DNA from 3 places in the Streptomyces sp. NPDC058198 genome. Region 3 is predicted to be linked to each of the others. Evidence: riboswitches for the same ligand, from Rfam matches in the RefSeq annotation. Region 3 holds a riboswitch; each other region holds the start of a gene.
What was found. Region 3 has a riboswitch for thiamine pyrophosphate ahead of thiC (phosphomethylpyrimidine synthase ThiC). Riboswitches for the same ligand answer to the same signal wherever they lie in the genome.
Positions count from the first base shown of each region.

Region 1: it holds a riboswitch for thiamine pyrophosphate, as region 3 does, so the genes downstream of both, ACFVWW_RS16100 (thiamine ABC transporter substrate binding subunit) here and thiC (phosphomethylpyrimidine synthase ThiC) in region 3, are expected to answer to the same signal.
Region 2: it holds a riboswitch for thiamine pyrophosphate, as region 3 does, so the genes downstream of both, thiO (glycine oxidase ThiO) here and thiC (phosphomethylpyrimidine synthase ThiC) in region 3, are expected to answer to the same signal.

Region 1 covers NZ_JBHVVP010000003.1:838,710-841,926, forward strand. Annotated here, with positions in the region: gene ACFVWW_RS16090 (DUF4231 domain-containing protein) at 1-17, opposite strand, end outside; gene rlmN (23S rRNA (adenine(2503)-C(2))-methyltransferase RlmN) at 625-1,731, shown strand; TPP riboswitch at 1,820-1,945, shown strand; gene ACFVWW_RS16100 (thiamine ABC transporter substrate binding subunit) at 2,029-3,138, shown strand; gene ACFVWW_RS16105 (ABC transporter permease) at 3,189-3,217, shown strand, end outside.
Region 2 covers NZ_JBHVVP010000009.1:225,085-228,301, reverse strand. Annotated here, with positions in the region: gene ACFVWW_RS26520 (Rv2175c family DNA-binding protein) at 1-39, opposite strand, end outside; gene ACFVWW_RS26515 (NAD(P)/FAD-dependent oxidoreductase) at 119-1,339, opposite strand; TPP riboswitch at 1,470-1,583, shown strand; gene thiO (glycine oxidase ThiO) at 1,581-2,771, shown strand; gene thiS (sulfur carrier protein ThiS) at 2,768-2,992, shown strand; gene ACFVWW_RS26500 (thiazole synthase) at 2,999-3,217, shown strand, end outside.
Region 3 covers NZ_JBHVVP010000002.1:157,241-160,457, forward strand. Annotated here, with positions in the region: gene ACFVWW_RS09190 (hypothetical protein) at 1-128, shown strand, start outside; gene thiC (phosphomethylpyrimidine synthase ThiC) at 165-1,976, opposite strand; TPP riboswitch at 1,969-2,112, opposite strand; gene ACFVWW_RS09200 (YibE/F family protein) at 2,183-3,217, shown strand, end outside.

The sequences.
Region 1 (3,217 bases), on a different contig from region 3:
TCTGTCGTTCTGGCCAACGATCCCCCAACTTAACGAAGTTGATGCGTGAGCTTAGTTGATCGAGACCGAACAGTGCAGAGGTTCTATCCGATCTGGTGGAGGAGATGCATCGGCGGGAGGCCCGCATTATCTGGGGCGGCCCGGCCATCCGACTTCTCAGGCATAGCGAAAGAGCGGGCCTTGGCCGACCGCGAACCAGGACTGTGCAGAGTCGAAAAAGTGCCCCCCGCGACGGCGCTGACTCGGTCGCGCCGTACTCGCGCGGGCGGCCGCCTTGACGATCCACCCAGCGTGGATCATCCATCTCGTCATCGCCGTCCGGCAGGCCAGCGTGGTGTAGGAACTCGACCACGTCCTCGTCACTGCGAGTGAGGCCCGCGATCTGAGCGGGGATTGTCACCCGCCACTCACCCGTTCCGGCTGCGCGGTGGATGACGATTGGTGTTCCTCATGTCGTGTAATCGGTCACTGTCCCTGCGCTTCGCTGGACCGTCTGTGGGCCGTCAAAGGGGCACCGACGTCGACTGATGACGACCAAGACCGACCAGGTGCGTGCGCCCTTCATCCCTTCTGAGCTGGCGAGGGTCTCTACTACCACGGCGTGTCTGTAAGACTGGAGGAACCATGCCTGTACCCGGAGAACTCACTTTCGTCGCGCCCCGCGGAGCCAAGAAGCCGCCGCGGCATCTCGCCGACCTCACCCCCGCGGAGCGCCGCGAGGCCGTCGCCGCGATCGGCGAGAAGCCGTTCCGCGCCAAGCAGCTGTCGCAGCACTACTTCGCGCGGTTCGCACACGACCCCGAGCAGTGGACCGACATCCCGGCCACCGCGCGCCAGAAGCTGGCGACGGAGCTGCTGCCCGACCTGATGTCGGTCGTACGGCACATCTCCTGCGACGACGACACCACCCGTAAGACGCTCTGGCGGCTGCACGACGGCACGTTGGTCGAGTCCGTGCTGATGCGCTATCCGGACCGGGTCACCATGTGTATCTCGTCGCAGGCGGGCTGCGGGATGAACTGCCCGTTCTGCGCGACCGGGCAGGCCGGCCTGGACCGCAATCTGTCCACCGCCGAGATCGTGCACCAGATCGTCGACGGCATGCGCGCCCTGCGCGACGGTGAGGTCCCCGGCGGTCCTTCCCGGCTGTCCAACATCGTCTTCATGGGCATGGGCGAGCCGCTCGCCAACTACAAGCGGGTGGTCGGCGCCATCCGCCGGCTGACCGACCCCGAGCCGGACGGCCTGGGCCTCTCGCAGCGCGGGATCACCGTCTCGACGGTCGGTCTGGTGCCCGCGATGCTGCGCTTCGCCGACGAGGGTTTCAAATGCCGGCTCGCGGTCTCCCTGCACGCGCCGGACGACGAGCTGCGCGACACCCTCGTCCCCGTCAACACGCGCTGGAAGGTCCGGGAGGTGCTCGACGCCGCCTGGGAGTACGCGGAGAAGTCCGGCCGCCGGGTCTCCATCGAGTACGCCCTGATCCGTGACATCAACGACCAGGCGTGGCGCGGCGACCGGCTGGGCCGGCTGCTCAAGGGCAAGCGGGTGCACGTCAATCTGATCCCGCTCAACCCGACCCCCGGCTCGAAGTGGACCGCGTCGCGCCCCGAGGACGAGAAGGCCTTCGTCGAGGCCATCGCCGCTCACGGCGTGCCGGTGACCGTGCGGGACACCCGCGGCCAGGAGATCGACGGAGCCTGCGGACAGCTCGCGGCTCAGGAGCGCTAGGTCCTGTCGGGGGGCGGGGCCCAGGCGCCGTAGGAGCACCCGGGGCACCGGAAAACGTCCCATGTACCCTGGGCGCGCACGCATTACATATTTCCGACAGGGGAGCGCCACAGCGCTGAGAGTGCGGCACATGTCCGTGAGAACGGGCAGCGGCCGCAGACCCTCTGAACCTTGCCCAGGTCATTCTGGGTAGGAAGTTCGGTCATCACTCAAGCTGTTGCGCCCTGCCCGGAGTCCGGTCCGACCGGACTCCGGGCAGGGCCGCGTCTTCTCCTGGACATCCCAGGAGGAAAACCAGTGAGTACCACCAGAAAGATGACGGCCGCCGCGATTACCGCCGCGCTCGGTGTCTCGGCCCTCGCCGCCTGTGGCGGGTCCGGCGGCTCCGCGTCGTCCGGTGACGGCGACGGCAAGGGCGGTTCACCGTCCAAGACCGTCACGCTCGTCAGCCATGACTCGTTCGCCGCCTCCGCGTCCGTGCTGAAGCAGTTCACCCGGGAGACCGGCTACACGGTCAAGGTGCTGAAGAGCGGCGACGCCGGCGAGGCCCTCAACAAGGAGATCCTGACGAAGGGTTCTCCGCAGGGCGATGTCTTCTTCGGCGTCGACAACACGCTGCTCTCCCGCGCCCTCGACAACGGCCTGTTCACGCCGTACAAGGCGAAGGGCCTCGACCAGGTCGATACCGGCGCCCAGCTCGACCCGGACAAGAACCGGGTCACCCCGATCGACACCGGCGACATCTGCGTCAACTACGACAAGAAGTATTTCGCGGACAAGAAGCTCGCGCCGCCGCGGTCCTTCGACGATCTGATCAAGCCCCAGTACAAGAACCTGCTGGTCACGGAGAACGCCGCGACGTCCTCGCCGGGCCTCGGCTTCCTCCTCGGCACCGCCGCGCAGTACGGCGACGACGGCTGGCAGGACTACTGGAAGAAGCTGAGGGCCAACGGCGTCCAGGTCGTCGACAGCTGGGATCAGGCCTACAACGGAACCTTCTCGGGCTCCGCGGGCGGCAAGCAGGCCAAGGGGGACCGGCCGCTCGTCGTCTCGTACGCCTCCAGCCCGCCGGTCGAGGTGCTGTACGCCGAGCCGCGGCCGAAGGAGGCCCCGACCGGAGTCTCCACCGGCACCTGCTTCCGGCAGACCGAGTTCGCCGGGCTGCTGGGCGGCGCGAAGAACGAGGCGGGCGGCAAGGCGCTGCTGGACTTCCTGATCAGCAAGCCGTTCCAGGCGGACATGCCGCTGAACATGTTCGTGAACCCGGTGGTCAAGGACATCGAACTGCCCGAGCTGTTCACGGAGTTCGGCGCGACCGTCGACACACCGGAGACCATGGCTCCTGACAAGATCGCCGCCCACCGTGAGCAGTGGATCCAGTCGTGGTCCTCACTCGTAGTGAAGTAACCCCGGCACCGGCGCGAGCCGGACGCGGGAACGCGGTGCGGCTCGGCCTGATGGCCGTGCCCGCCGCGTTCTTCGCGGT
Region 2 (3,217 bases), on a different contig from region 3:
GGGGACGAGAGCATCGATCTTTGCGTCAATCTCGGTCACAGGACAAGCGTGCCATCCCGGACTGACAGACGGTAGCCGAGGCACCCGGAGGTGTTCGTCCCGGGCCGGCGAAGGAAGGTCAGAGAACGGCCTTCCTGAGCGGTACGGCCGGATCCGCGGCCCGTTCCGGGTCCAGGCGCGCGCCCGCCTCGATCAGCTTGCGGCCCTGCGCCAGGTCGCGCGGCCTGCCGACGGCGAGCAGGGCGATGAGCACGCCGTCCCGCAGCCACACCACCGACCAGGCGGCCCCGGCGGGATCGCCGCGCCACACCGGGGTACCGGCGGCCGCGTGATGGCCCGCGTACTGGACGAACCGGCCGAACTGCTCGGACCAGAAGTACGGCACGGGGTCGTAGACCTGTTCGGTCTCGCCGACGATCTGGGCGGCGACCGTCCGCGGCCCCTGCAGCGCGTTGTCCCAGTGGTGGACGAGCAGTCGCTCCCCGTAGCGGGCGGAAGGGAAGGAGGCGCAGTCCCCGACCGCGTACACCCCGGGCAGCGAGGTCCGCAGCCGCTCGTCCGCGGTGATCGATCCGTCCGGGCCGAGGGCGATGCCCGACCCCGCGAGCCAGGCCGTCGCGGGCCGTGCTCCGATGCCCACGACCACCGTGTCCGCGGGCAGCCGCCGGCCGTCCGCCAGGACGACCGTCCCGGGCTCGACACCGGCCACGCGCGCGTGCGTCAGCAGGTCGGCGCCGCTCTCCGCGTACCAGCCGGCCATGGGGGCGGCGACCTCGGCCGGCAGGGCGCCCGCGAGCGGCAGGTCCGCCGCCTCGACGACCGTCACGGCGCAACCCGCCTCGCGGGCGGCCGTGGTGAACTCGGCGCCGATCCACCCGGCGCCGACGACCACGATGTCGTGCCGCTGTTCCAGCGCGGGACGCAGCCCCTCGGCGTCGTCCAGGGTGCGCAGCAGATGGACGCCGGGCACGCCCTCCGTGCCGGGCAGTCTGATCGGCTCCGCGCCGGTGGCGATGACCAGCACGTCGTACGGGACGGGCCCGGCGGCGGTGTCGAGCTGCCGCGCGGCGGGACGCAGTCCGGTCACCCCGAGACCGAGCCGCAGCTCGACGGAGAGCGCCTCGAAGTCGATGTCGAAGGCCGAACTCTCCGCCGTGCCCAGCAGGACCGCCTTGGAGAGCGGGGGCCGGTCGTAGGGCGGGTGCGGTTCGGCGCCGATCAGCGTGACCGGGCCGCCGTACCCCTTCTCGCGCAGGGCCACGGCGGTCTGCACCCCCGCCATCCCGGCGCCGACGACGACCACATGCGGCTGTTCCGTCTGTCTCTGCTGCTCGCTCACCCGGTCACCTTAAACAGCTGACGAGCCGTCAGGAGGGCTGGTCCTTCGCGCTGCCGGGTCCGTGCCCGCGAACGGGCCGCGCCGGATGCTCTCTTACCGCGCGGAGGGCCGGGCGTTAGGCTGGCCGACGACACTACCTCGCGGGAGTCCGGACGCACCGGGCTGAGAGGGAGGCTGAGGCGGCCTCCGACCGTACGAACCTGATCCGGGTCATGCCGGCGAAGGGAGGGGCTGGACGCCCATGCAGTCGTCTCATGAGGAATCCGGTACGAGCGGTTCCGACGTCCTCGTCATCGGGGGCGGGATCATCGGCCTGGTCACGGCCTGGCGGGCGGCGCAGCGCGGGCTGCGTACCGCCGTCGCCGACCCCGATCCCGGCGGCGGGGCCGCGCGGGTCGCGGCGGGCATGCTCGCCGCCGTCACCGAACTCCACCACGGCGAGCAGCTGCTGCTCGGTCTCAACCTCGCCTCCGCCGAGCGCTGGCCCGGCTTCGCCGCCGAGCTGGAGGCGGCGAGCGGCCAGGACACCGGCTACCGCGCCTGCGGCACCCTGGCCGTCGCGCTCGACGCCGACGACCGCGCCCAGCTGCGCGAGCTCCACACCCTCCAGCGCCGCTCGGGACTCACCTCCGAGTGGCTCACCGGCCGCGAGTGCCGGCGCCTTGAGCCGATGCTCGCGCCGGGCGTGCGCGGCGGGCTGCGGGTGGACGGCGACCACCAGACCGATCCCCGCCGGCTGGCCGCGGCCCTGCTGACGGCCTGCGAACGGGCCGGAGTGGTCTTCCACCGCGCCTGGGCCGACCGGCTCACCGTCGTACGGGACCGGGCCACCGGCGCCGTCCTGAGCGACGGCCGCGCGCCGGCCGCGGACCAGGTGGTGCTGGCGGCCGGCAGCCTCAGCGGCCGGCTCGCCGGGGTACCGGACGCCGTGCTGCCGCCGGTGCGGCCGGTCAAGGGCCAGGTCCTGCGGCTGACGGTGCCCCGTGCGTACGCGCCGTTCCTGTCCCGGACGGTACGGGCCGTGGTGCGCGGCAGCCAGGTGTATCTGGTGCCCCGCGAGAACGGCGAGCTGGTCGTCGGCGCCACCAGCGAGGAGCTCGGCTGGGACACCACGGTCACCGCCGGCGGGGTGTACGAGCTGCTGCGGGACGCGCACGAACTGGTCCCGGGCATCACCGAACTGCCCCTCACCGAGACCCGCGCCGGGCTGCGCCCCGGAACGCCGGACAACGCGCCCCTGCTCGGGCCCACGGCGCTGCCGGGTCTGCATCTGGCCACCGGCCACCACCGCAACGGGGTGCTGCTCACGCCCGTCACCGGCGACGTGATGGCCGCCGTGCTGACCACCGGCGAGCTTCCGGAAGAGGCCCGCCCCTTCACCCCCGCGCGCTTCGCCCCCGCCGCGTCCGTACGTCAGGAGCAGCCCGCATGACCCGTACGCACCCCGACGTCGTGCGCATCTCCGTAAACGGCGAGCCGCGCGAGCTGGCGGCGGCCACGACACTCGACATCCTCGTCGCGGCCCTCACCCCCGCCCCCTCGGGCGTCGCCGCGGCCGTCAACGAGACGGTGATCCCCCGTACCCGCTGGTCCCGCACCCTGCTCGGGGACGGCGACCGGGTGGAAGTCCTGACCGCGGTCCAGGGAGGCTGAGCACCCATGGCCGACGACCGGCTCACCATCGGCTCCAGCTCGTTCGGCTCCCGGCTGATCATGGGGACGGGCGGGGCGCCCAGCCTCGACGTCCTGGAACGGTCCCTGATCGCCTCGGGCACCGAACTCACCACGGTCGCCATGCGGCGCCTGGACCCGACGGTCCAGGGCTCCGTCCTGTCCGTGCTCGGCTCCCTGGGCATCCGGGCCCTGCCCAACACCGCC
Region 3 (3,217 bases):
AGATCGGCTACAGCCGGCCGGACTTCTCCAGTCCGGGCGAAGGCTCCACCGCGGGCCAGCGCCCGACCTATACCAGCCCGGACTTCACCAGCCCCGACTTCGGTGGCCCCGAGCACCGGCCGGACTGATCTCCCGACCGGTGCCCAGGGCACGCTGGAGGGCGCTCAGTCCGCCAGCGGCAGGTAGACCCGGTTGCCGGCCGCGGCGAACTCCTTGGACTTCTCCGCCATACCGGCCTCGATCTCGGCGCTCTCCATATCTCCGCCGTGCCGGCGCCTGATGTCCTGCGAGATCTTCATCGAGCAGAACTTGGGGCCGCACATCGAGCAGAAGTGCGCGGTCTTCGCCGGTTCGGCCGGGAGGGTCTCGTCATGGAACTCCCGGGCCGTGTCAGGGTCGAGGGCCAGATTGAACTGGTCCTCCCAGCGGAATTCGAACCGGGCGTCGGAGAGCGCGTCGTCCCAGTCCTGCGCCCCCGGGTGGCCCTTGGCGAGGTCCGCCGCGTGGGCCGCGATCTTGTAGGTGATGACCCCTGTCTTGACGTCGTCGCGGTCCGGCAGGCCGAGATGTTCCTTCGGGGTGACGTAGCAGAGCATCGCCGTGCCCCACCAGGCGATCATCGCCGCGCCGATGCCGGAGGTGATGTGGTCGTACGCCGGAGCCACGTCGGTCGTCAGCGGGCCGAGCGTGTAGAACGGGGCCTCCTCGCAGATCTCCTGCTGGAGGTCGATGTTCTCCTTGATCTTGTGCATCGGGACATGGCCCGGGCCTTCGATCATCGTCTGTACGCCCAGCCCCTTGGCGATCGAATTGAGCTCGCCCAGCGTGCGCAGCTCGGCGAACTGCGCCTCGTCGTTGGCATCCGCGATGGACCCGGGCCGCAGGCCGTCACCGAGGGAGTACGTCACGTCGTAGGACGCGAGGATCTCGCAGAGCTCCTCGAAGTTCTCGTACAGGAACGACTCCTTGTGGTGCGCGAGACACCACGCGGCCATGATCGAGCCGCCGCGCGAGACGATGCCGGTCTTCCGGCGGGCCGTGAGCGGCACGTACCGCAGCAGTACACCGGCGTGGACCGTCATGTAGTCGACGCCCTGCTCGGCCTGCTCGATGACGGTGTCCTTGTAGATGTCCCAGGTCAGCTCCTCGGCCTTGCCGTCGACCTTTTCGAGCGCCTGATAGAGCGGCACCGTGCCGATGGGGACAGGGGAGTTGCGCAGCACCCATTCGCGGGTGGTGTGGATATTGCGGCCGGTGGAGAGGTCCATGACCGTGTCCGCGCCCCAGCGGGTCGCCCAGGTCATCTTCTCGACCTCCTCCTCGATGGAGGAGGTGACCGCGGAGTTGCCGATGTTGGCGTTGACTTTCACCAGGAATCGCTTGCCGATGATCATCGGCTCGATCTCGGGGTGATTGACATTGGCGGGGAGGACGGCGCGACCGGCGGCGATCTCCTCGCGGACGACCTCCGGGGACACGTTCTCCCGGATGGCGACGTACTCCATCTCCGAGGTGATCTCCCCGCGGCGGGCGTATGCGAGCTGCGTCACCGCCTGTCCGTCCCGGCTCCGCCGCGGCTGGCGCGGCCGGCCGGGGAAGACCGCGTCGAGGCCCCGTAGATCAGTGGTTCCGCTCCGGAGCAGTCCCCCGCGTGGCGAGGTGTGCTTGAGCCCGTCGTCCTCGGGGCGGGCCGGCCGGCCCGCGTACGCCTCGGTATCACCGCGCCCGATGATCCAGTTCTCCCGCAGGGGCGCGAGACCGCGGCGTACATCGGTCTCGACGGTGGGGTCGGTGTACGGCCCCGATGTGTCGTACAGCGTGACGTCCTTGCCGTTGGTGAGGTGCACCTGGCGCACCGGCACCTGAAGATCCGGGCGCGAACCCTGGACATATCCCTTGTGCCAGCCGATGGACCTTCCGGCCTCGCTCGGCTTTTCCGAATCGGAGGCAGGCGTGCGTGCGTCCTGATGGGTCATGAGACCTACTCCCTACGCCGGCATTACCCGGTAACAGGTTCAGCGGTCGGCGCAGCGCAGGTGTCCAGGGAGATCCCCGGGACTACACAGTCAGCGCCCTCTCAGCCCGGTGCTCCGAGCTCCCGCGTGTGCAAAGGTGACTCCACGCTAGCGTCCCGTCGAGCGTGCTGAACAGAGGGCCTCTTACTTCTTGCGATGATCTGGCGGTGACCTCACCCCAGCAGACTCACGAATCGCATGGCCACTCGCACAGTCACGGGCCGGCCGCACCGGTCTCCCGGCACCTTCGCAAGGTCATCGCGGCGGTCCTGATTCCGTTCGCGACCGCGGTGGTCGTCGGGCTGGCCGTGCTCTGGCCCGGCGGTGCACCGGCGCACGAGCGCACCGGTGTCGGCTTCGACCGGCAGACCGAGCAGGGCCAGGTCGTGCAGATCGAGCGGGTGGACTGCAAAGACGTGAACGGCTCTCAGCTCCCGTCGACCGGTGACACCTCGACGCCTCAGGGTCGCGAAGCACAGCAGGCGGAGACCGGGGAGTGCAAGAAGGCGACGATCGAGGTCACCTCCGGCAAGGAGAAGGGGCGGACCTTCATCGAGGTCGTCCAGCCGGACGCACCGCGACAGTTTCACGTGAAACAGGGCGTGGTGGTGGCCTACGCACCCGACGCGCCCCGTGATCTCCAGTACTCCGTGACCGATGTGAACCGTACGTTCCCGATGGCTCTGCTGGCTGGGATCTTCGCGCTCGCGGTGGTCGTGGTGGGTCGGATGCGCGGGGTCATGGCGCTGATCGCGCTCGCCGTCTCGTTCGCCGTCCTGACGCTGTTCATCCTGCCCGCGATTTTGCAGGGGTCGAATCCGCTGGTTGTGGCGGTGGTGGGGGCGAGCGCGATCATGCTGGTGGCGCTCTATATGTGCCATGGTCTGACGGCCCGTACCTCCGTGGCGGTCCTCGGCACGTTGATATCTCTGCTGCTGATCGGGCTGCTGGGGTCGCTCTTCATCGGCTGGGCGAGCCTGACCGGCAACACGGACGACAACACCGGTCTGATTCACGGTCTCTATCCCGAGATCGATATGAGCGGTCTGCTGCTGGCGGGCGTCATCATCGGTTCACTCGGTGTCCTCGACGATGTGACGGTGACGCAGACCTCGGCGGTCTGGGAGCTCCGTCAGGCGGATCCGTCGATGGGGCCGCGCGCCCTCTACCGGGCGGCCATACGGATCGGCCGGGACCACATC